Regions from separate parts of the Streptomyces sp. NPDC008150 genome, predicted to be linked through region 1. Evidence: riboswitches for the same ligand, from Rfam matches in the RefSeq annotation. Region 1 holds a riboswitch; each other region holds the start of a gene.

Region 1 (7,259 bases):
GCGGGCAGCAGCCCCCGTGCCGAGACCAGGGCAACGACGACGCCGGCGCACGCGGCCGCGCTCAGCGTCGCGGCCGTTCCCCAGCCGACGTCCACGGCCGCCGCGCCGACGAGGGCCGCCAGTACCCCGCCGACGGAGAACGTGGCGTGGAAGGCGGACATGACGGGGCGCCCGTAGGCCTTCTCCACCTGCACCGCGTGCGCGTTCATGCTGACGTCGAGGGTGCCGTTGCCGAAGCCGAAGACCAGCAGGGCCGCTCCGAGGACCCAGGGCTCGCGGGCCAGACCGGGCAGCACCAGCGTCGCGCTGCACAGCACCCCGGCCAGCGGGACGACCGTGCGGGTGCCGAGCCGGTCGGACAGCCTGCCGCCCAGTTGCATGCCGAGGAAGGCCCCGGCCCCGAGCAGGACGAGGAAGCCTCCCAGTGCCGCGTGACTGATGCCCACCCGCTCCTCGACGGCCGGGATCTGGACCACCCACATGCCCAGCAGCGTGCCGTTGAGGACGAAATACACGAATGTCACAGCGCGAGCAACGCGCAGCGCTCTTTCCATGCCGGACACAGTAACGAACAAATTATCTGTTCGATACACCTCACTTCGAACAGCTTCACTGTTTGCCGACGGTGGTGTTGAATCGCCGCATGAGCACCGCGGAGCGCCATCGTCTGATCGCCCAGGCCGTCCAGGAGGAAGGGACGGTCACGGTCGGCGAACTCGCCGCGCTGACGGGTGCCTCGGAGATGACCGTCCGCCGCGACCTCGACCACCTGGCCGCACAGGGCGTCCTCGAACGAATGCGCGGCGGTGCCCGCACCCTCCTGCTGAGGGGGGACGAGCCGCCCTTCGCGCTGCGCGCCCACGAGGCCGTCGACGCCAAGCGACGCATCGCGGCGGAGGTGGCCTCGCTCGTCGCCGACGGGGAGACCGTCCTGCTGGACAGCGGCACGACCTGTCTCGAAGTCGCCCGCCTGCTGCGCGGACGCCAACTCACCGTCATGCCACTGTCGTTGCAGGCACTGAACGTCCTCGCCGACGCCCCCGAACAGACCGCCCTGCTGGTCCCCGGCGGCCGGCCCCGCGCCACCGAGGGCGCCCTCACCGGCCCCCTCACCCTCGCCTCCCTGGCGGCGCTGCGCTTCGACACCGCCGTGCTGGGCTGCTGCGGCCTGACCGCGGCCGACGGCATGACCGCGTACGACCTCGACGAGGCGGCGGTGAAGAAGGCCGCCGTCTCGTCGTCGCGCCGCGTCGTCGCCGCCGCCGACGGCAGCAAACTCGGCCGCACCGCCCACGCCCACGTGGGCCCCGCCGGCCTCGTCGACGTCCTGGTCACCGACACCACGGCACCCGCCGAGGAGACCGCGGCGTTCGAGAACGCGGGCACGACGCTCAGGATCGTCTGAACGGTCCCTGTCGCGGGCGCTCTTGGACGGGAACGTGCCAGGCGGTACCGTCATCGGGAATCGACGACGCAAGAACGGAAGCCGGTGGAAGTCCGGCACGGTCGCGCCACTGTGAACGAGGCACCTCCCGAAGGGAGTTGCCCGTGAGTCAGACCCGTAGCCGTCGTCCAGTGCACCACCGAGTTGGGACGCGAACTCCCAGAGGAGGGTCTGCCCATGGCGCAGCATGTCGCACCGCCGTCAGTCACCACCCCCGCACTCCCCGCCAAGCTGCCGCTGAAGGCGATAGCCCCGTGGGCCGTCTTCGCCGGCATCCTGATGCTGGTCCTGCTGTACTTCGTCGGCGCCGAGCAGGGCGCCACCTCCGTGTTCAGCGGCACGGACGTTCATGAATGGGTGCACGACGCCCGCCACCTTCTCGGCTTCCCCTGCCACTGACCCGAGGGACGCCGGACAACCATGAACTCCGCAACTGTCAGAAACCTCCTCGTACGGGGCATGCTCGCCGGTCTCGCGGCCGGCGTGCTCGCCCTGGTCGTCGCCTATCTGCTCGGTGAGCCGAGCGTGGACAGCGCGATCAGCTTCGAGGAGTCCCACGCCCACTCCCACGAGCACGAGGTGGAAGTCGTCTCGCGCTCGCTCCAGTCGACCGCCGGTCTCGCCACGGGCGTTCTCGTCTACGGTGTGGCCTTCGGCGGCATCGCGGCCCTCGCGTTCTGCTTCGCGCTGGGCCGTGTCGGCCGCTTCTCCCCGCGCGCGACCGCGCTGCTGCTCTCCGGCAGCGCGCTGCTCGCGGTGTACGTCGTGCCGTTCCTGAAGTACCCGGCCAACCCGCCCTCGGTCGGCGACCCCGACACCATCGGCCGGCGGACCGGCCTGTACTTCCTGATGATGGTGCTGAGCGTGCTCCTCGCGGTCGGCGCCACCCTGCTCGGCAGGCGTCTCGCGCCGCGGCTGGGGGCGTGGTGGGCGACGGTGGCGGCGCTGGCCGCCTTCGCGGTCGTCGTCGGGACCGCCTACGCGTTCCTGCCGGTGGTCAACGAGGTGCCGGCCGACTTCCCGGCGGCCCTGCTGTGGCGGTTCCGGCTCTCCGCGCTGGCCGTCCAGGCCGTGCTGTGGGGCGGATTCGGCCTCGTCTTCGGTGAGTTGGCCGAAAGGCTGATCAACCCGAAGTCGGCGCAGGCCACTTCGGGGCGGGCGGTCACCGCCGCGCACTGAGACACCGCACGCCGGGAGAGGACCCGCGGACGCGTCCGCGGGTCCTCTCCCGGCGTCGCGTCGATCGGCAACACGGGCCGTGCGCGCCGGAGTTGGCGACGGGCCGCCCCGGGTCTCACCGCCGCGGCGGCGCCACGCAGACGCTCAGTGGGGCCTGCCGCGCGGCTTCAGGGGGACGTTCGGCAGCTCGGGCGCGGGCAGCCGGGCGCCGTCGTAGCCCGTCACCTCGCCGAACCGCGTCCCGTTCGTCCAGTCCTCGCGGGCGCGGACGATGTCCTCGTTGGTCCTGCCGACGAAGTTCCACCACATGAGGAGGTCCTCGCCGAACGGCGGGCCGCCCAGCAGAACCGTCCGCGCCGTGTCGGGCGAGTCGTTCGTGAGCGTGAGGGTCCGTGTGCCGGGGGAGTGGTAGCCCAGCTCGGCGGGGCGCAGCCGGGTGTCCCCGAGGCGGACGTCCCCGTGGTCGACGAGCAGGCCGTGCTCGAACGCCGGGTCCACCGCGAGGGACACCACCGCACCCGGTTCGAGCAGGATCTCCGCGCCGAGCAGCGGTGTGAACGTCGGCACCGGCGAGGTCTCGCCGGCCAGCGAGCCGAGGAACACCCGGATCTCCGCCCCGTCGACCCGCACGGCCGCCGGGACGTGGTGCTGGAACGCGCTCCCCGTGTGCCGGTGCTCGTCGGGCAGCGCGACCCAGAGCTGCACCCCGTGCAGCAGGGTGGTCGCCGCCGTGGAGACCTCCGAGTGGCTGATGCCGTGGCCGCCGGTCATCAGGTTCAGCTCGCCCGGCCGCACGAACGCGTGGCTGCCCAGGCTGTCGCGGTGCTCGATCTCTCCGCTGAACAGCCAGCTCACCGTCTGGAGCCCGGTGTGCGGGTGCGGGGGCACCACCATGCCGCCCGTCTCCGCGACGTCGTCGGGACCGTAGTGGTCGGCGAAGCACCACGCGCCGATCAGCGACCGGGAGCGCTGCGGAAGGGTGCGGCGCACGGTCATCGCCCGCGGACCGCCCAGCGGAACCGCCCGTGGGGTCAGCACCTCCGTGCGGGGCGTCCCCCCGGTCTCGTCCGCCGCACCGCACCGGACCGCGGCCGGTTCCTTCTCGACGTTGCTCACTGCGCGCGCCTTCCCTCGACCGCCGGACCGGTCCCTCGGCCGGGCGGTCCGCCCGCCCGCGCCGGTACGCCACCGATCCTAGGCCGCGGCGGACGGCGACCGCCGGACGGGAGATCCGTCCACGGTGAGCGGACCGCGCGGAGCGGGGACGACGGGCCGACGGGCGACGAGATCCCGGACACAGTGGGAATCATGATCGGGCGCGTCACGTTGGGAAAGTCGATCTGTCGGCCCGGTGGCCCGCGCGCCCGCGAGCACCTGGGCACGAGAGCACCAGGACACGAGCGGAACGCGAGCAGGACGCGAGCGGGACCGAAAGGACGGGCAGGGATGGGTGAGCGGCTCCAGCGGGCCAGGCCCGGCAGCGCCGCGCTCCAGACGCTCGTCGACCAGCTCGCCGAGGACATCGGCCGCTCCGTCGTGGTCGACGACCCCCTGGTGCGGATGGTGTGCTCCAGCCGCCACTACGGCGACGAGGACCCCGTACGGGTGCGCAGCCTGCTCCAGGGCGTCGCCGACAACGAACCCATCCGCTTCGTCCTCGCGCAGGGTGTCACCCGGTGGTCCCGGCCCGGCTTCCTCGACGGGAGCGACGAGCTGGGGCTGCTGCCCCGCTACTGCGTGCCGCTGCGTGAACGCGGCCATCTGCTCGGGCTGTTGATGGTCATCGCCCCGCAGTCCGAACTGACCGCCCGGGAGACCGAGTCGGTCGGACGCGCGGCCGGCGCCATGACCGCCCAGCTCTGGACGGAGCACTTCGCCGGGAGCGCGGAGGAGACCGGCACCCGCGACCTCCTGCTCGACCTGCTCGGCACCGGCCCGGCCGGCCGCGCCGCCGCCCGCCAACGCGTCCTGAACTCCGGGCTGTTGCGGGACGCCCCGCACAGCGTGGTCACCGTCGTCCAGGTCGCCCGCTGCCACGAGCCGCCCGGACAGGTGGAGTTGGCGCTGCGCGGCGCGGTGGACGTGTTCCGGCGCACCCGTTCCGCGCACGGTCTCACCGCCGTGGACCAGGACCGCGCCGTCCTCCTCCAGGTCCGCGACCGGCCCCCGGCCCCCGGTGAACTGGCCGAACAGTCCCGGCGGATCCTCGACGCCCTCGGCACCTTCCTGCACCCCGACGCCGGCCCCGTGGTCGGCGTCGGCGGCCGGCAGGCGCACCTCGCCGACGCGTGGACGTCGTACGAGCAGGCCCTCGTCGCGCTCTCCGGCGCCGCCCGGCTGCCGTCGCTCGGCGGGGTGGCCGACTGGGAGGAGCTCGGCGAGTTCGCCGTGCTGCTGCAACTGCCCGAACACGCCCTGACCGAGGCCCTCGTCCCCAAGCCGCTGCGCGTGCTGGCCGAGAACGGCGGCGCCCGGCTGCGGCAGACCCTGCGCAGCTACCTCGAACACGCCGGGTCGGTCCCGCGCACGGCAGCCGCCCTGGGGATCCACCGCACCTCGCTGTACCACCGGCTGCGCCGGATACAGGAGATCACCGGGCTCGACCTCGACAACGGATCCCACCGGCTGGTCCTCCATCTCGGCCTGCGGATCGAGGAGTTGACGGCCGCGGGGGAGCGGGGGCGGGGCACGCGCGACGGACACGGCACGTACGTGGCGGTGTCCCGGGCGCCCTCCGGCACCGGTGCTCCGGCCGCTTCCGGAGCGCCCGCGGGGTCCGCCGGACCCCCCGGTGCCACCGGCACCGCCGACCCCGTCTGACCGCCCCGGGCGCCGCCTTTCACCAGCTGTTTTCTACAAAGGGAGGAAGGGTGCCCGGCGGATCGCTACGTCGCGCGGTGGTGCGGCCCTTCGCCCAAAAGCGAGAATGTCGGACAGACGGCGTGGGGCGCTCGTACGCGTGACCGGCCGTCGGGATGCGACGTGGCACCCATCCGGAACGGGCGGCGTCCAGCACGCCGTGCCGTGCGAACGGCCAACGGCGAACGGTGAGTGGCGCATTGAGGACAACGAGCGGACCGACCCGACCGGGCGGACCCGTGGCGGCGGGGCGACCCGCCGGGCGGACGGTCACCGTGACCCGCACGGCGGAACTCGACACCGAGCGCGACGCGGGGACGGGCACCGGCACGGACGGCCTGCTCCGACTCGGTGTGCACGTCCGGGGCCGCGCCGTCGTGCTCCGCGGCGACGACGAGATCGTCCTCGCCCCCGGCGACCTGGTCTTCCGCGGGCGCCCGGAGGCGGATCCGCTGCGGCTCGCCCCGGACGCCCGGATGACCTTCGTCCGCGTGCCCCGCGCCTGCCTGGGCGCGACGGACGCCGAGCTGGACCGCCTCGCGGGCTGCCACGTGCCGGGCGGAGAGGGCGTGGGCGCGCTGGTGTCGGCGTTCCTGACGTCCCTCGCCGCCGAGGACGAGGAACTGCGCCGGTCCCGGGTCGGCGAACTCCTCGCCCGCAACGCGGTGGACCTCGTCGCCGTGCTCGTCACCCAGCTCCTCGACGGCATGCCCCGCGTCGCCGGGAGCCGTGAGGGCGACGGCGCGGCGGCCCTCCTCGCGCGCGTCCGCGTCTTCGTCGAGGAGCACCTCGCCGACCCGGACCTGTCGCCGGAGACGATCGCCCGCGCGCACCACATCTCCGTCCGCCATCTGCACAAGCTCTTCCAGGGCGAGGGCGTCACCGTGGGCCGCTGGATCAGGTCGCGGCGCCTGGAGTCCTGCCGCCGCGACCTGGGCGGACCCGCCGGCCGGCGGCCGACCGTGGCCGCCGTGGCGCACCGCTGGGGCTTCACCAGCCCGTCCCACTTCAGCCGCGCCTTCCGGGACGCCTACGGGATGTCGCCCCGCGCGTGGCAGGAACGCGCGGCCGCCGGACTCCGCACGCCCGCAGGCCCGGCCGGGTCGGGGCTCGCCGCGCGGATCACCCCGGCGGAGTGAGCCGGCCGGGCCCGCCCCGGGACAGCCGCAGCGCGGTCGCGGACACGGCCGCGAGCAGCAGCAGGGCCAGGCCGAGCGGTGCCTCCAGCCGTGTGTGCAACAGGAGTTGGGCACCGAGGAAGGCGCCCGTGAACATCGCGAGGACGGACAGCACCCGGCGCCCGGGGTGACCCGGGTCGCCGCCGGGGGCCGAGTCGGCGGCCAGCCCGGTCAGCGTCATCGTCAGCACCGTGGTGTTCAGGTCCGGCACGCCGATCCCGCGCACCACGGCGTTCTGGAGCCCCATGCCCAGGCCCAGCAGCACGATCAGGGTGTACTGGACGCCGTCGGTCACCTTCGCGTGCGCGGCCGCGGAGACGACGAGGGCGGCGGCGACCAGGACCGTCTGGAGCGAGGTCGACAGGGCCAGCAGCTTCCCGCGGTGCGCGGCGAACCGTCGCGCCGGCCGACCGCCCGCGAGGGCGCCCACCAGGAACGCCGACATGGCGGCGAGCGACGACGGTGCCGACAGCCCCGACGCACCGGCCAGCGCGAACCCGAGGAAGACCACGTTGCCGGTCATGTTGGCGACGAAGACGTGCCCGAGCGCCAGATAACTCACGGCGTCCACCACTCCCGTCACCACGGTCAGCACGACC
Region 2 (7,259 bases), on a different contig from region 1:
GCCCGCCGCGAGCACGGTGGCGACCAGCGCGTCCGCGCGGCCCAGCGTCGCGTACAGCTCGGGGTCGGCGCCGCGCAGCGAACCGCAGTACACGGCAAGGGCGTTGGCGCCGCGTGCCTCGATCGCGTCGCACAGGGTGTCCACGAAGGCGGTGTTGCCGCTGAGGTGGTGCGCCCGGTAGAAGAGGACGCCGACCGTGGGCCGGCCCTCGACGAAGGCGCGTTCGCCGTGCACCCCGAACTCCGGCATCCTGCGCGGCTCTTCGAAGCCCTCGCCGGTCAGCAGCACCGTGTCGGAGAGGAACCGGGCGAGTTCGGCCAGGTTCTCCGGGCCGCCCTCGACCAGGTAGCGCAGCGCCTCGGCGACCACACCGGCCGGCACCGACGACTCGGCCATCAGCTCCGCGTCCGGCACGCTCTCGCCGCCGAGCAGCACGGTCGGTATGCCCGAGGCGCGCAGCGCGGCGAGCCCGTCCTCCCAGGCCCGCTTGCCGCCCAGCAGCCGCACGACGGCGACCGACGCGCCCGCGACGAGCGCGGGCAGTTCCTCCGCCGCGTCCACGCGGGAGGGGTTGGCGATCCGGTAGGGGGCGCCGGAGGCCCGCGCCGCCAGCAGATCGGTGTCGGCGGTCGACAACAACAACACTGTGCTCATGCGGGTGCTCCCGGTGGAATGAAAGGCAGGCCCTGCGGTGCGCCCGACTCGACGAGCCGCCACAGGGCATCGGTGTCCGCGTGCTGTTCGACGAGGTCGCCGAGCAGGTCGAGCTGCCGCTCGCGCAGCGCGGCGAAGGAGGTGTCGGGGGCGGGCACGAAGCGGCGGCCCGCGGCGGCGGCCACCTCACGCAGGAAGGCGCGCCGGAAGCCGTCCGACTCCAGCGAACCGTGCCAGTGCGTGCCCCAGGTCTGGCCGACGCGGCAGCCGTCGAGGAAGGGCTCCCCGCCGCTGACGTCGGCGACGCCGTGGTGGATCTCGTAGCCCTCGACGCTCTCGCCGAGGGCGGTGCCGACCGGGCGGGCGAGGGTCTTCTCGCGGGCGAAGCGCACGCGCACCGGCAGCACACCGATCCCGTCGACGTGCCCGGCGCGGCTCTCCACGTCGTCCTCGACGTGCTCGCCGAGGACCTGGAAACCGCCGCAGATCCCGAGCACCGGACGCCCCTGCGCGGCGCGCCGCGCGAGCGCGTCGGCCAGGCCCCGCTCGCGCAGCCACTCCAGGGCGCGCACGGTGCCGCGGGTGCCGGGGACGATCACGAGGTCGGCGTCGGCGAGCTCCTCGGGGCGGTCCACGAACCGCACCACGACGCCGGGTTCGGCGGCCAGCGCGTCCACGTCCGTGAAGTTCGACATCAGCGGCACCGCGCACACGGCGACCCGCAGCACGTCCTCGCCGAGAGGCGGTTCGACGTTCGACTCGCGGACCGTGCCGCGCAGCGACACCCGCAGCCCGTCCTCCTCGTCGATGCCGAGCCCGTGCCGGAACGGCAGCACCCCGTACGTGGGCCGGCCCGTCAGCCCGCGGAGCATGTCGAGGCCCGGTTCGAGCAGCGACACGTCGCCGCGGAACTTGTTGACGAGGAACCCGGCGATCAGCGACTGGTCCTCCGGGGAGAGCAGCGCGAGGGTGCCGAAGAAGGACGCGAACACCCCGCCGCGGTCGATGTCGCCGACGACGAGGACGGGCAGCCGGGCGTTGCGGGCGATGCCCATGTTGACGATGTCGGTGCGCCGCAGGTTGATCTCCGCGGGGCTCCCGGCGCCCTCGCAGATCACCGCGTCGTACGTGCTCCGCAGCTGGGCCAGGCAGTCCAGCACGGTGCCGAGCAGCTGTTCGCGCCGCCCGCCGTGGTAGCCGCGGGCGCTCATCTCGCCGACCGGCCTGCCCATCAGCACGACCTGGCTGCTCTGTTCGCCGCCCGGTTTGAGCAGGACGGGGTTCATCAGCGCGGTGGGCTCGACGCGGGCGGCCTGCGCCTGCATCGCCTGCGCGCGTCCGATCTCGGCACCCTCGCGGGTCACGAAGGAGTTCAGCGACATGTTCTGCGCCTTGAACGGCGCGACCTTCACGCCCTGCCGCACCAGCCACCGGCAGATCCCGGCGGTGACGACACTCTTGCCCGCGTCCGACGTGGTGCCGGCGACGAGCAGCCCGCCGTTCATGCCCTGCGTCCCTTCGTCGTCGTCCGGTGCCCCGTGAGCACCCTGTCCGCCAGCAGCCGCCCCGACACCGCCACGCCGAGCGCGGCCACGCCCACCCGGCGGGACAGCCGGACGGCGCGGTCGATGTCCCCGGTGGCGACGGGGCGGCCCGCGCCGTTGAGCACGGGGCGGTGCTCGACGCGTCCGCCGTACGAGAGCGTGCCGCCCAGCCGCACGCCGAGGGCGCCCGCGAACGAGGCCTCCACGGGGCCCGCGTTGGGGCTCGGGTGCAGTGCGGCGTCGGCGCGCCAGGCACGCAGCGCGTCGCGCGGGCGGTCCCCGCAGACGGCGGCGAGCACGGCGGTCAGCCGGGCGCCGGGCCAGCCCGCGACGTCGTCGAGGCGGGCCGAGGCCCAGCCGAACCGGCGGTGGCGCGGCGACTTGTGACCCACCATCGCGTCGAGCGTGTTGACCGCACGGAACCCGACGAGCCCCGGGACCCCGGCGACCGCGCCCCACACCAGGGCGCCCACCACGGCGTCGGAGGTGTTCTCGGCGACGGACTCGACGACGGCGCGGGCGATGCCGTCCGCGTCGAGGGACTGCGGGTCGCGTCCGCACAGGTGCGGCAGCCGGGCCCGCGCGGCGGCCACGTCACCGGCGTCGAGGGCCCGCCCGATCGCGCGCGCCTCGCGTGCCAGGGAGGTGCCGCCGACGACGCAGAAGGTGGTGGCCGCGGTCAGCGCCACCGAGGCACCGCGGGAACCGCGCGCGGCGCGGGCGGCGGCGGCGCCGAGCGCCACGGCGCCGCCGGCGCAGACGAGGGTGTGCAGCGCGCCCCGGCCGCGGTGGTCGCGCCACAGGACCCGTTCCACGGCACCCGCGGCCCGCCCGAAGGCGGCCACCGGGTGCCCGCGGCGCGGGTCGCCGAGGACGAGGTCACCGAGGAGCCCGGCGGCGGCGCCGTACGCGAAGACGCGATCGGCACCCATCGCTCAGCCGCCCGAGGGGTCGGAGGGAGTACGGGCCGGCCGGGCTCCGGCACCGTCACGCGGAACGGCGCACGAGCGGGCACGGGCACGGGCGTTGGAAGGGGCACGACGGGAACGGGCACGGCGGCCGGGCATCGCGGTATGTCCTCACTCAGGGTGTCCACGCCCTGGTTCGACGAGACCGGCGGGGAGAGTTCCTGGCTCCCGGGGAGTGCTCCCCGGTGACAGTGGCGGGACCGCGCCGGATTCGCACCGGCTTCCTCTTCTGCCGCCGTACATGGCCCCGGCAGTCCACCACGCTCCGAGAACAGCCGTCAACTTGCCGTTGACCTGCGGAGGGAGAGTGTGCTGAGGCCCACACGGGCACCGGCGCGGCGGGCACGCGCGACGGCGGGTGCGGAGGGCGGAGCCGTCCCGCACCCGCCGTCGCGGGGCCGCGGTGTCGCCGGTGGGTCAGGCGACGATCAGGCTGATCCCGTACGCCACCGCCGCCACGCAGGCCGCGAAGCAGACGTACGCGCCGGTCGTCGCGAGGGCCGCCGTGCCGCCCCGGGCCTGGGCCCGCTCGCGGTGCGAGAGCCCGGCGACGCCGAGGGTGAACAGGCCCACGGTGGCCACGGTGGCCACGAGGCTGACGCCGAAGACGGAACCGAGGGCCGCCCAGTCGATGTTCATGCCGTTCGTCTCTTTCCTTCGTCGGGGCGGGTCAGGCCGCGGCGGTCGGCGGGGCCGCGGGGTCGGACACGACCGACGCGGCTGCCTGGGCGGGGGCGGGGATGGTGGCCGTCAGTTCCGCGGCCGCGGCCGCGGTCGGCGGGGGCACCACGGCGGCGAGCGCGGTGGTGACGACGCCGGGCTCCGCGTCGGGGGCGGCGACGTTGGTGTGGTCGACGACCTGGCGGCGCGACAACAGGTAGATGCCGGCGGACGCGGCGACCAGGAAGACGGCGACGAGACCGGTGCCCCAGCCGCCCTGCTCGGTCACGTACTCGGCGCCCGCGCCGACCAGCGCGGCGGCGGGCAGCGTCAGCGCCCAGGCGACCAGCATGCGGCCGGCCGTGGACCAGCGGACCACACCGCCCTTGCGGCCGAGACCCGCGCCCATCACCGAACCGGAGACGGCGTGCGTGGTGGAGAGGGAGAAGCCGAGGTGGGAGGAGGCCAGGATGACCGTGGCCGCGCTGGTCTGGGCGGCGAAGCCCTGCTGCGGCTGGAGGTCGGTCAGGCCGGAGCCCATGGTGCGGATGATGCGCCAGCCGCCGATGTACGTGCCCATCGCGATGGCGAGGCCCGCGGAGAGGATGACCCAGGTGGGCGGGTCGGAGTCGGGGGCGACGACGCCGCCGGCGACCAGGGCGAGGGTGATGATGCCCATCGTCTTCTGCGCGTCGTTCGTGCCGTGCGCGAGCGAGACCAGGCCGGCCGAGGCGATCTGTCCGGCGCGGTAGCCCTTCGCCGCGGCCCTGCCGTCGGCCTTCTTGCCCAGGGTGTACGAGAGCCGGGTGGCGAACAGGGCGGCGAGCCCTGCGACGATCGGCGCGGCGAGCGCCGGCAGCAGCACGTTGGTGACGAGCACGTTGCCGTGCACGGCCCCGGTGCCGGCCGAGGCGACCGTGGCCCCGATCAGACCGCCCATCAGGGCGTGCGAGGAACTGGAGGGGAGGCCGACCAGCCAGGTCACCAGGTTCCAGAGGATCGCGCCGACCAGGGCGGCGAAGATGACCTCGGGACGGATGCCGGTCTCGTCGACGAGACCTTTGGAGATCGTGTTGGCGACCTCCACGGAGAGGAAGGCGCCGACAAGGTTCAGCGTGGCCGACATGGCGACCGCGACCTTGGGCTTGAGCGCACCGGTCGAGATGGTGGTGGCCATCGCGTTGGCGGTGTCGTGAAAACCGTTCGTGAAATCGAACGCGAGTGCGGTTATAACCACGATCGCGAGGATCAGCGAGAAGTTTTCCATTTACCCAGGCAATCGTTCGAAGTCATTGGCGATTTGAACGTAAGTAACGTGGGTGAACGGAAGATGAACTGAGAAGGGCGTCATGGTGACCGCAAACGGAGGTGGGCGTGCCGGTCCGGTCGTGCCCCGACCGGGCGCGCGAACAGGCCCCGCCCGAGACCCTCGTGGCCCTCTGGGCGGGCTCCCGTGCCGGCGGCCTCGCTTCGGCCGTCGGCGGGCCCGTCCGTCGGTCTAGTAGCCGCGGGCGAACTTGCGCAGGGCGGTCGTCGATCCGTTGAAGAGATTCTGGTCACCCGGCAGCTTCCCGTTGCTGCCGTGCTGCCAGAACGTCCAGTACGACCAGCCCGCGGGCAGCGTCCCGGCGGTCTTGGTGCCGTGGCGCGCGACCCACAGCGCGTGGGTCGACGCGAAGGCGCGGCTGTTGCCCGTGCACGTGTTCCACCAGCGGGTGGACGTGTAGATGACGGGCGGCCGGCCGGTCCGGCGCTCCACCTCGGAGCTGAACGACCTGATCCAGGACGTCATGGCGCCCTTCGACAGGTTGTAGCAGCCGTGCTTGCGGTTGTACGGGTTGGATTCGAGGTCGAGGGCCGGCGGCAGCGTCCAGCCGTCCGCCTTCCACGCTCCGCCGTGGCCGAGGAGGTAGGAGGCCTGCGCCTTGCCCGAGGACCGGTCCGGCAGCGCGAAGTGGTAGGCGCCCCGGACCAGCCCGGCGGACCGCGCTCCCGCGTACTGCTTGGCGAAGTAGGGGTTGCGGTACGTCGTGGACTCGGTCGCCTTGACGTAGACGAACTGCGCGCCCTTCGCCCGCGCCGACGACCAGTTCACGTTCTTCTGGTACGCGGAGACGTCGTGCCCCCTGGGCAGGCCGGCGGCCGAGGCCGGGCTCGCGGCGACCGTGCCCGCGAGGGTGGCGGCGAGGGCGAGCGTCGCGAGGACGGGCACCGTGCCCCCGCCGTGCGCACGGCGGCTTCCGCCGGGACCGGCGGGGCGGGTGTGGTTGACGGGACGGACTGATGTGCGGGCGCGGACCATGCTTCCCCCGGAAACGGCGACAGGCGCGACAAGTTCACCAGAGGCTACTGGACGATCGGTGCAATTCAGATCATCTCCGGCATTACGTGCAAGAGGGGCACAATGGTGCGAATCGTCAACGGGCGTGCACCGCACGGGTGTTGGACCGGCCCCGGTGCCGCCGCGCCGGGGTGTCGCGTCCTCGCCGGACCGGCCCGCGCCACCGCCTGACAGGATCGGCGCATGGCTGAGGTGTGGAGTGACCGGCCCGGCGGGCCCGACGAGTCCGACGGCCGCCCCGACCAACGGGGCGAGGACGCCCGGGGTATTGGGGCGCCGGGAAACCGTGCGCCCCGGGGAGCGGGGGAGGGTGACGGCGCGTCGGCCGGGGCCGCGGCGCCCCGCCGGGCCGCGCTCCCCGAGGAGGCGGACGCCTGGCGGGAACTCGTCGCCACGGCACGCCGCACGGTCGCCGACGGTCTGGTCGTCGGCACCTCGGGCAACGTCTCCGTCCGCGTCGGGGACACCGTCCTGGTCACCCCGACGGGCGTGCCCTACGACCGGCTCACCGCCCGCGACCTGACGGCGGTGGACCTCGACGGCCACCAAGTGACCGGCACCCTGCGGCCGACCAGCGAACTGCCCCTGCACCTCGCCGTGTACCGGAACACCGCCGCCGGGGCCGTCGTCCACACGCACGCCGTGCACGCCACGGCCGTCTCGACGCTCGTGCCGGCGCTCCCCGACATCCACTACCTGGCCGGCACCCTCGGCGGCACCGTCCGCGTCGCCCCCTACGCGACCTACGGCACCGAGGAACTGGCCCGCAACGCCCTGGCCGCGCTGGAGGACCGCACCGGCTGCCTGCTCGCCAACCACGGGGCCCTCACCTACGGCGACACCCTCGACCAGGCCTACGACCGCACGGCCCAGCTCGAATGGATGTGCAGGGTGTGGCTGGCCGCCTCGTCGGTCCCCGGGCTGACCCCGGCGGTCCTGCCGGCGGACCGGATGGCCGAGGCGAGGGACCGCCTGCGGGGGTACGGGCAGCCCCGCGGCGTGTGACCGGCGGAGCACCGGGGAACCCGGACAGCGGGGCGGCGGAGCGGTGCCGCGTCACCCCCGAACGGCTTCCCACTGGCCCGGCCCGCC
Region 3 (7,259 bases), on a different contig from region 1:
CGCGGGCGGCCGACCCGGGCGCCGAGCGCAGCGCCTCCTGGAACCACGGGTGCTGCCGCGAGGTGTGGTTGGGGACCAGGTCCACGATCACCTTGAGGCCCAGGCGGTGGGCCTCGGCGGTCATGGTGGCGAAGTCGTCGAGCGTGCCGAGGCGGGGGTCGACGTCGCGGTAGTCGGCGACGTCGTAGCCGCCGTCGGCGAGTTCGGACGGGTAGAACGGGCTCAGCCACAGCGCGTCCACACCCAGTTCGGCGAGATGTCCCAGCCGCTGGGCGACGCCGCGGAGGTCACCGAGCCCGTCGCCGTCCGCGTCGGCGAAGCTGCGCGGATAGACCTGGTAGATGACGGCCTGGCGCCACCAGTCGGGATCCTGGGAGGAGTTGTCGGGCGGGGGAACGGGCGAGTGGTCGACGGTCACGCGGTCTGCCCTTCGTTCGAAGGCGGACGGGAGGCAACGGGGCGGGGAAGGCGGGAGGTCCCATCGGCGAATCTGTCCATAATGCCGGGAAGGTGAAACCACGGCATACGGAGGCGCGCGTTCCTTTCGCGGCGAAAACGTGATGGGCCGTGAAAGCGCCTTTGTTTCCCGCAGGTTGACATGATGATCCGATGAGATCCACGATGGGAGGGTCCACTGATGCTCACGTGACCACTGAGCGCGGTGAGTCCCAAACCTTCGCATCATCATCCCCGGTCAGGCCCGGCCCCTCGCGTGGCCGCTTGTTGCCGGCCCCGGATCATGCATGTACACGCCATGAGGGGAACCGCATGTCCATAGCGAGACGTGTCACCGCTGCCCGCCTGCTCGGGACCGGTGCCGCCGCCGTCGCCATCTGCGCCGCCTCCGCGACCGGCGCCTGGGCCAGTGACTGCCCCGGCGGCAGCGGCTGGAAGGCCGACGGCGGCCACTACAAGCCCGGCAAGGGCGCCGGCACCGTCACCGAGGTCGAGGGCTGCGAGTTCTCGCTCGACGGGACGAGCTTCTACAGCTCGGTCAAGGTCGACGACCAGAACCTGAAGCCCGGCACGGACGGCAAGGCCCACATCACGGTGCGCACCGCCGACGGCGCCTCCACCTGCACCGTCTCCATCGCCTCGTACCTGACCCACGGCGCCTACTTCTCCACCTCGGGCCAGCAGGTCTTCCACGACTTCGACAGCGTCACCGTCAAGCGCGGCAAGACCGACACGCTCGACGTGGCCATCCCCGACGTCGGCTGCTACGCCCAGGTCGACCTGTACAAGGGCGCGGTGAAGTACGACGGCGACCTGAACGCCAACGACGGCTTCACGCACGGCGACCTGCCGGCCGGCCCGGACCACGCGGTCATCGGCGACAAGCTGATCGCGGCCTGGAACGGCGGCACCAAGGACTGCACCGCCACGCAGTCCGAGTCGCCCAGCCCGAGCGACACGCCCACCGGCACGCCCACCGAGTCGGCGCCGTCGACCCCCGCGGGCGGCGAGACCAGCGAGTCGGCGTCGCCGTCGGACGACACCACCACGGCCCCCGCCTCCGACGAGACGTCCGCGGCCCCGGCCCCGGCCGCCTCCTCGTCCACCACCGCCGCGGCCGGTTCCTCCACCGGCGGCGACACCACCGGTGGCGACCTCGCCGAGACCGGTGGCGGCAGCAACGCCATGCCGATCACCATCGGTGCGGCCGTCCTGGTCGCCGGTGGCGGTGCGCTCCTCATCGGCTCGCGTCGCCGTCGCTCCTCCGCCCGCTCCTGATCCACGGCGGCAGGCGCGTGAGCGCCGAGCAGTAGGCACGCACGAACGCCCCGTCCGTCCACCCGCAACCGCGGGGGACGGACGGGGCGTTCGCGTTCGGCGCGCACGCCGGGAGCCGGGCGTCAGGAGTGCTGCGGGCCGTCCGCCACGCACTGCTTGAGCAGCGACCCCATCTCCAGGTCGACCAGCCGGTAGCGCACCACCCGCCCCTCCTTCTCGCCCTCCACGACGCCGGCCGCGCGCAGCAGCCGCAGTGCCTGGGAGACGGCGGGGTCGTTCATGCCGGTCGCGACCGCGAGGTCGGACACGGCGAGCGGCCCGGTGCGTTGCAGCGCGAGCAGCAGCGCGAGCCGCTTGGGGTCGGCGAGCAGGGAGAAACGGTCGGCCCAGGTGCGTACGTGGCCCGGATCGCCGATCGCGGCGATGGCGTCGCACACCCGGTGGCCGTCGATGACGCGGCGGTCCGCTCGGTCCGCGGGGACGAGATGCATGGGGCCATGTTCGCAGCACCCGCTCTGTGATCTTCCATACCTGCGCAAGTACGCAGCTTTGCAGGAGACCCGGACGGCACCTAGGGTGGGCGGGCCGTGGTGCTCGGGAAGCCGGTGACGGTCCCTCAACAGGGGATTCATGCCGGAGCGGCCCTCGCCACTGTGATCGGGAAGTCCGCGTCCCATCGGCGCGAGCCGGGCCACTGACCGCCGTGAGGCGGCCGGGAAGGCCGGGGACACGGACGTTCGACCCGTAAGCCAGGAGACCGGCCACGGCATCTCACGAAGTGATCCACGAGGTGCTGGAGCGTGACCGCATGACCCTGCCCGAACGCACGTCCACGACCGCCGTGAAGGCCGCCGTCCCGGCGTCCTTCCGCTGGCGCCGCGAGGACACCGTCAAGACCGCGGGACTGCTGGCGGTGATCGTCGCCCTGCACGTCGTCGCCTTCGGGATCCTGTTCCTGCTCGTCGAGCCGCACCACTACGAGGTCGGCACCAAGGCGTTCGGCATCGGCCTCGGCGTCACCGCGTACACGCTCGGCATGCGGCACGCCTTCGACGCGGACCACATAGCCGCCATCGACAACACCACCCGCAAGCTGATGGCCGACGGCAAGCGCCCGGTGTCCGTGGGCTTCTGGTTCGCGCTCGGGCACTCCAGCGTCGTCGTCGTGATGGCCGCCCTGGTGGCCGGCGGCGCGCAGCTCGCGAACACCCTGATGAGCGACGGCTCGCGCGCCCACCAGACGCTGGGCGTCGTCGGCACCACCGTCTCCGGCGGGTTCCTCTACCTGATCGCCGCCCTCAACCTGGTCGCCCTGTTCGGCATCCTGAAGGTGTTCCGCTCCATGCGGGCGGGCCAGTTCGACGAGCGGAAGCTCGAACAGCACCTGGACTCACGCGGGTTCATGAACCGCGTCCTGGGCCGCCTCACCAAGTCGATCACCCGGCCCGGCCAGATGTACCCGCTCGGCTTCCTCTTCGGCCTCGGCTTCGACACCGCCACGGAGGTCACGCTGATGGTGATGGCAGGCTCGGGCGCCGCGGCCGGGCTGCCCTGGTACGCGATCCTGTGCCTGCCGCTGCTGTTCGCCGCCGGGATGAGCCTGTTCGACACCCTGGACGGCACGTTCATGAACTTCGCGTACCAGTGGGCGTTCTCCAACCCGGTGCGCAAGGTCTTCTACAACCTCACGATCACCGGGCTGTCCATCGCGGTCGCGTTCTTCATCGGCACGATCGAACTCGTGGGCGTCCTGCACGACAAGCTCGACCTGCGCGACGACGTCACGAACTGGATCGCCGGCCTGGACCTCGACAACGTCGGCTACGTCATCGTCGGCCTCTTCGTCGTGGTGTGGGCGCTGGCGCTGACGTACTGGAAGGTCGCGAAGGTGGAGCAGCGCTGGACGGTACGCGCCGCGCCGGACGCCAACTAGGGCCCGTCCGGCGGCCCGCGCGGCCGTCCGGGCCGGGGCGCCGGGCGGCCCGGGCCGCCCGGCGCCCCCGCTCACCTCGGGGGATCGAAGCGGACGCGGTGGGCGAGCACCTCGCGGGCCACGTCGAACGCGGTGCTTCCCCGGTCCACGGCGTGCGTCCGCAGCCGGGACAGCGCCTCGTCCGGTCCGGCGCCGCTCTGCACCATGATCATGCCGACCGCCTGGAACACCGTGTCGTGGTCGGCCACCAGGCCGTCGAGCCAGGCGGCGCCCTTCTCCTCCGGGGTGCCGGCCTGCCGCGGCCCCTCCCCGCCGCCCGCGTACTCCCCGCGCGCCAGCGCCAGCACCGCCGCCGTCAGCGCGCCGGCCAGCAGCAGCGCGGTGGGCATGTGGCCCGCGTCGAGGGCGCCGGGGGTGTCGCCGTACAGGTCGAGACTGCCCAGGCAGGCCGTGTCGGGGCCGAGCGGGATCGAGTACACCGCCCGCACACCGGCCTCGGCCGCCTGCCGCGCGAGCACCGGCCAGCGCGAGCCGTCCAGGTCCGACGCGAACACCGGGGCGCCGGTGGTCCCCGCCCGGGGGCCGGGACCGTCGCCGAGGGTGGCCTGCAACTCCGCCAGCCGGGCCGCCGCCGGGTCGCTCGCGCCGAGCCGCACGGGCAGGCCGCTGCCGTACAGCAGGGACACGCTCGCGCCGGTCACCGGCAGCAGGTCGACCGCGACGGCGCACAGCCGGGCCGGGAGTTCGTCGGGAGGCACGCCGCGGGTCTCCTCGGCGAGTAGGTCGGCGACGCGGGCGTGCTCGGTGACGGGCGCGTGTCCGGCGGCCCGCGGGACAGCCCGGCCGCCGGTGACGCCCGGGACGCCGACGCGCTCGCCGGTGGCGGGGGGACGGCCACGGTGCGGAACCGGCCGGTCGTGGGGGGCGGCGTGGTCGCCGTTACCGGATTGCACGGGCATGGCCTCCTGGCGGCACCGGAACGATCACCGCCGCCTCCACCGGGAGCGGCCCGTCGTCCGGCGACCTCGACTTCCCGGGACGCACGCTCCGGCGCCCGGCCGCACGGCGCCGACGCGCGCGCGTGGGGCGCGTGCGCGGTGCGCGCCGGCGGGGCCCGTCCGTCCCGCTGGGGCTGCCGGTTACCCCTCGTGCCGCCCGGGAAACCGCGCACGGGCCGCCGGACCGGCCGCCGGACCCGTCCCGGCGCCCCCGGCCTCAGAGCGGCGGCTGCGCCGGGGCCGGCCCCAGGGTCGTCGTGCCGGGGGCCGTGCGGTGGCCCAGGCCGGTGCGGTACGCGTCCATCGCCGCGTCGAGACGGCCCGTACGGCGCAGCAGGTCCCCGAGCAGCCGGCACAGGTCGGCCAGGTCGCCGGCGGCGCCCGCGCGCTCCAGCAGGCTGAGCGCGCGGACGTAGTGCTCCTCGGCGGCCTCGGTGTCCCGGGCGTCCTCCGCGATGATGCCGAGCAGCCGGTGCGCGCCCGCCGCGTGCATGGCCCCGCGCTCCGACGACAGGTCGCCGAGCACGCCGCGCAGCAGGTCCGCCGCCTCCTCGGACTTGCCGCGCCGGTGCAGAACGTCGGCCAGTTCCACCGCGACCTGGCTGCTGTAGAGGGCGGCGCGGGTCGCGGACAGCATGGCCTGCGCCTCCCGCAACTCGTCCTCCGCGCGGTCGAGTTGGCTGTTCTGCGCGTACACGTACCCGCGCATCCAGTGGCAGTTGGCGAGCTCGGTGCGCAACTGGAGGCTCCGGTACAGCTCCGCCGCCTTCACGAGCGAGGCGTCGGCCTCGGCGGTGCGGCCCTCGGCGAGGAGGGTCCGGGCCACCGAGCGGTGCATGCGCGCGACCAGTGCCGGATCGCCCGCCTGCGGGGCGAGTGCCAGGGCGAGTTCGGCAGCCTGGGCCGCCCGCGCGTGGGCGCCCATGTCCATGTACGGCCCTATGACGCTGGCGTACAGCAGGAGCAGCGCGTCCGGGTCGTGCAGCCCGCCCCGGTTCAGTTCGTCGAGGGTCGTCTCCAGCAGGTAGACGGCGTACCGGAGTTCACCGGCGAGGTAGTGCGCGACGGCCCTGCCGCGCAGGGCGGGCACCCGGGCGGGCAGCGGGGCGTCGGCGAGCAGCCGCTCCACACGCTCGAAGTAGCCGCGCCCCGCCTCCAGTTCACCCGTGTCGAGGGCGCACTCGCCGAGTCCGAGCAGGGCCGTGGCCTGCTCCTCGGCGAAGCCGTGCGTCTCCGCCTCGGCGAGCAGCGCGGCGTACTGCTCGGCCGCCGCGGGCGCGTCGCCGACCGCGAGGGTGCGCTGCGCCTCGGTCAGCCGCATCCGCAGATCGGTGGCGAGGCGGGCCGGGCGTCCGGTGGCGAGCTCGTCGAACGTGACGCCGAGCCGCTCGGCCAGGTGCCGCAGCGCCTCGTCGGAGGGGCGCACCCGCCCGGCCTCCAGGGTCGAGACATAGGCGGGCGTGTACACCGGCTCCGCCAACTGCCGCTGCGTGAGACCCCGTTCGTGCCGCAGTTGCTGCACCCTGCGCCCGATGGTCTCGGGGTCGTCCCGCTTCGCCATGCGTTTCATCATGCCAGTAAGGCCAGTTGCGCAGCACTTTCACTGACACACCGTCAGATGGGCCACGGCCGGCCGGCGCGGGTTCGTGGCAACACCATCCGTATCGTCCGCACCTCCCGTCACAAGAACGTGCCCTTCCTCTCCCCGGATCCCCTTCCCGTCCGGCCGCGCGGACCCCTAGGTTGGGGTCACGTTAAGCATGTTTAATCCGTCGCTTGTTGTTGCGAGGTTGGTTTTCGTGCCAGGACGCCGCCTTTCCGTACTCCGCGGACGCAGGTCCCTGCGGTACGTGCGGGGTCTGGGCGCAGCGATCGTCGCCGTGGCGGCCCTGATCGCCGCGTCCAACGCGTGCCCCGCCCATGCCGCCGGCCACGGCGCGGGCGGCGCCGCCCACACGCTCACGCGGCGCGCGGGCGACGCCGACCGCACCGCGCGCGGGTAGCCCCGCACGACGCCGTGGGCCCCGCTCCCTGGAAGGGAGCGGGGCCCACGTGACGCCTCGGATGTGCCGCCGGCGCTCAGGTGCGCGTGGCGCGCGTGTCGTGCCCGACGGTGGTGGCGGTCCCCCGGACCGGCCCGGGTGCGTCGTGCGGCACGGCCGTGCGGGTCATGCCGTACCGGCGGCGCACGCCCCGCTGCGTGGAGTAGTGGTACAGCAGCCCCGCGAAGACCAGGGCGCCGATGCCCAGCGACGCGAACACCGACCGCAGGATGCTGTTGCCGCTCTGGCTGTAGACGAAGCCGAAGGCCACTCCGGTGAACACGAACCAGAGCACCGCGTGCAGCCCGCCCGTCAGCCGCGCCGCGAGCTGCATCGTGGCCGCGAGCACCACCATGAAGACGATCGCGGTGACGAAGCCGAACAGGATGTTCCAGCCCGTGATCTCACCGCCGGCCCGCCGGTTGGACGCGGCCCAGTAGCCGTAGACCAGACCGAGCACGAGCGGCACCGCGAGTTTCGCGATCCTGTGCGCCCGGTCGCTGAAGACGTCGGACGGGTCCGACGACGGACCGGCGGGCCGGTGCCCGGCGC

Evidence for each region. A riboswitch is a leader RNA that binds a small molecule or an ion and turns the genes downstream of it on or off. The one in region 1 is predicted to bind cobalamin.
Region 2: another riboswitch for cobalamin. It lies ahead of ACFZA0_RS05380 (cobalamin biosynthesis protein); the one in region 1 lies ahead of ACFZA0_RS36910 (CbtB-domain containing protein).
Region 3: another riboswitch for cobalamin. It lies ahead of ACFZA0_RS09975 (HoxN/HupN/NixA family nickel/cobalt transporter); the one in region 1 lies ahead of ACFZA0_RS36910 (CbtB-domain containing protein).

The regions. Positions count from the first base shown of each region.
Region 1 is NZ_JBIBHJ010000025.1:60,520-67,778, reverse strand. Features, by position in the region: gene ACFZA0_RS36920 (MFS transporter) at 1-554, opposite strand, end outside; gene ACFZA0_RS36915 (DeoR family transcriptional regulator) at 644-1,405, shown strand; cobalamin riboswitch at 1,431-1,585, shown strand; gene ACFZA0_RS36910 (CbtB-domain containing protein) at 1,622-1,843, shown strand; gene ACFZA0_RS36905 (CbtA family protein) at 1,865-2,623, shown strand; gene ACFZA0_RS36900 (pirin family protein) at 2,768-3,739, opposite strand; gene ACFZA0_RS36895 (helix-turn-helix domain-containing protein) at 4,070-5,443, shown strand; gene ACFZA0_RS36890 (helix-turn-helix domain-containing protein) at 5,758-6,621, shown strand; gene ACFZA0_RS36885 (DUF1275 family protein) at 6,605-7,259, opposite strand, start outside.
Region 2 is NZ_JBIBHJ010000001.1:1,235,526-1,242,784, forward strand. Features, by position in the region: gene cobN (cobaltochelatase subunit CobN) at 1-654, opposite strand, end outside; gene ACFZA0_RS05375 (cobyric acid synthase) at 651-2,159, opposite strand; gene ACFZA0_RS05380 (cobalamin biosynthesis protein) at 2,156-3,130, opposite strand; cobalamin riboswitch at 3,300-3,433, opposite strand; gene ACFZA0_RS05385 (hypothetical protein) at 3,584-3,805, opposite strand; gene ACFZA0_RS05390 (inorganic phosphate transporter) at 3,837-5,093, opposite strand; gene ACFZA0_RS05395 (GH25 family lysozyme) at 5,325-6,038, opposite strand; gene ACFZA0_RS05400 (class II aldolase/adducin family protein) at 6,351-7,172, shown strand.
Region 3 is NZ_JBIBHJ010000003.1:146,728-153,986, forward strand. Features, by position in the region: gene ACFZA0_RS09960 (alpha-amylase family glycosyl hydrolase) at 1-418, opposite strand, end outside; gene ACFZA0_RS09965 (LPXTG cell wall anchor domain-containing protein) at 769-1,734, shown strand; gene ACFZA0_RS09970 (metalloregulator ArsR/SmtB family transcription factor) at 1,857-2,225, opposite strand; cobalamin riboswitch at 2,306-2,515, shown strand; gene ACFZA0_RS09975 (HoxN/HupN/NixA family nickel/cobalt transporter) at 2,543-3,667, shown strand; gene ACFZA0_RS09980 (ANTAR domain-containing protein) at 3,739-4,626, opposite strand; gene ACFZA0_RS09985 (helix-turn-helix domain-containing protein) at 4,883-6,226, opposite strand; gene ACFZA0_RS09990 (hypothetical protein) at 6,465-6,668, shown strand; gene ACFZA0_RS09995 (hypothetical protein) at 6,745-7,259, opposite strand, start outside.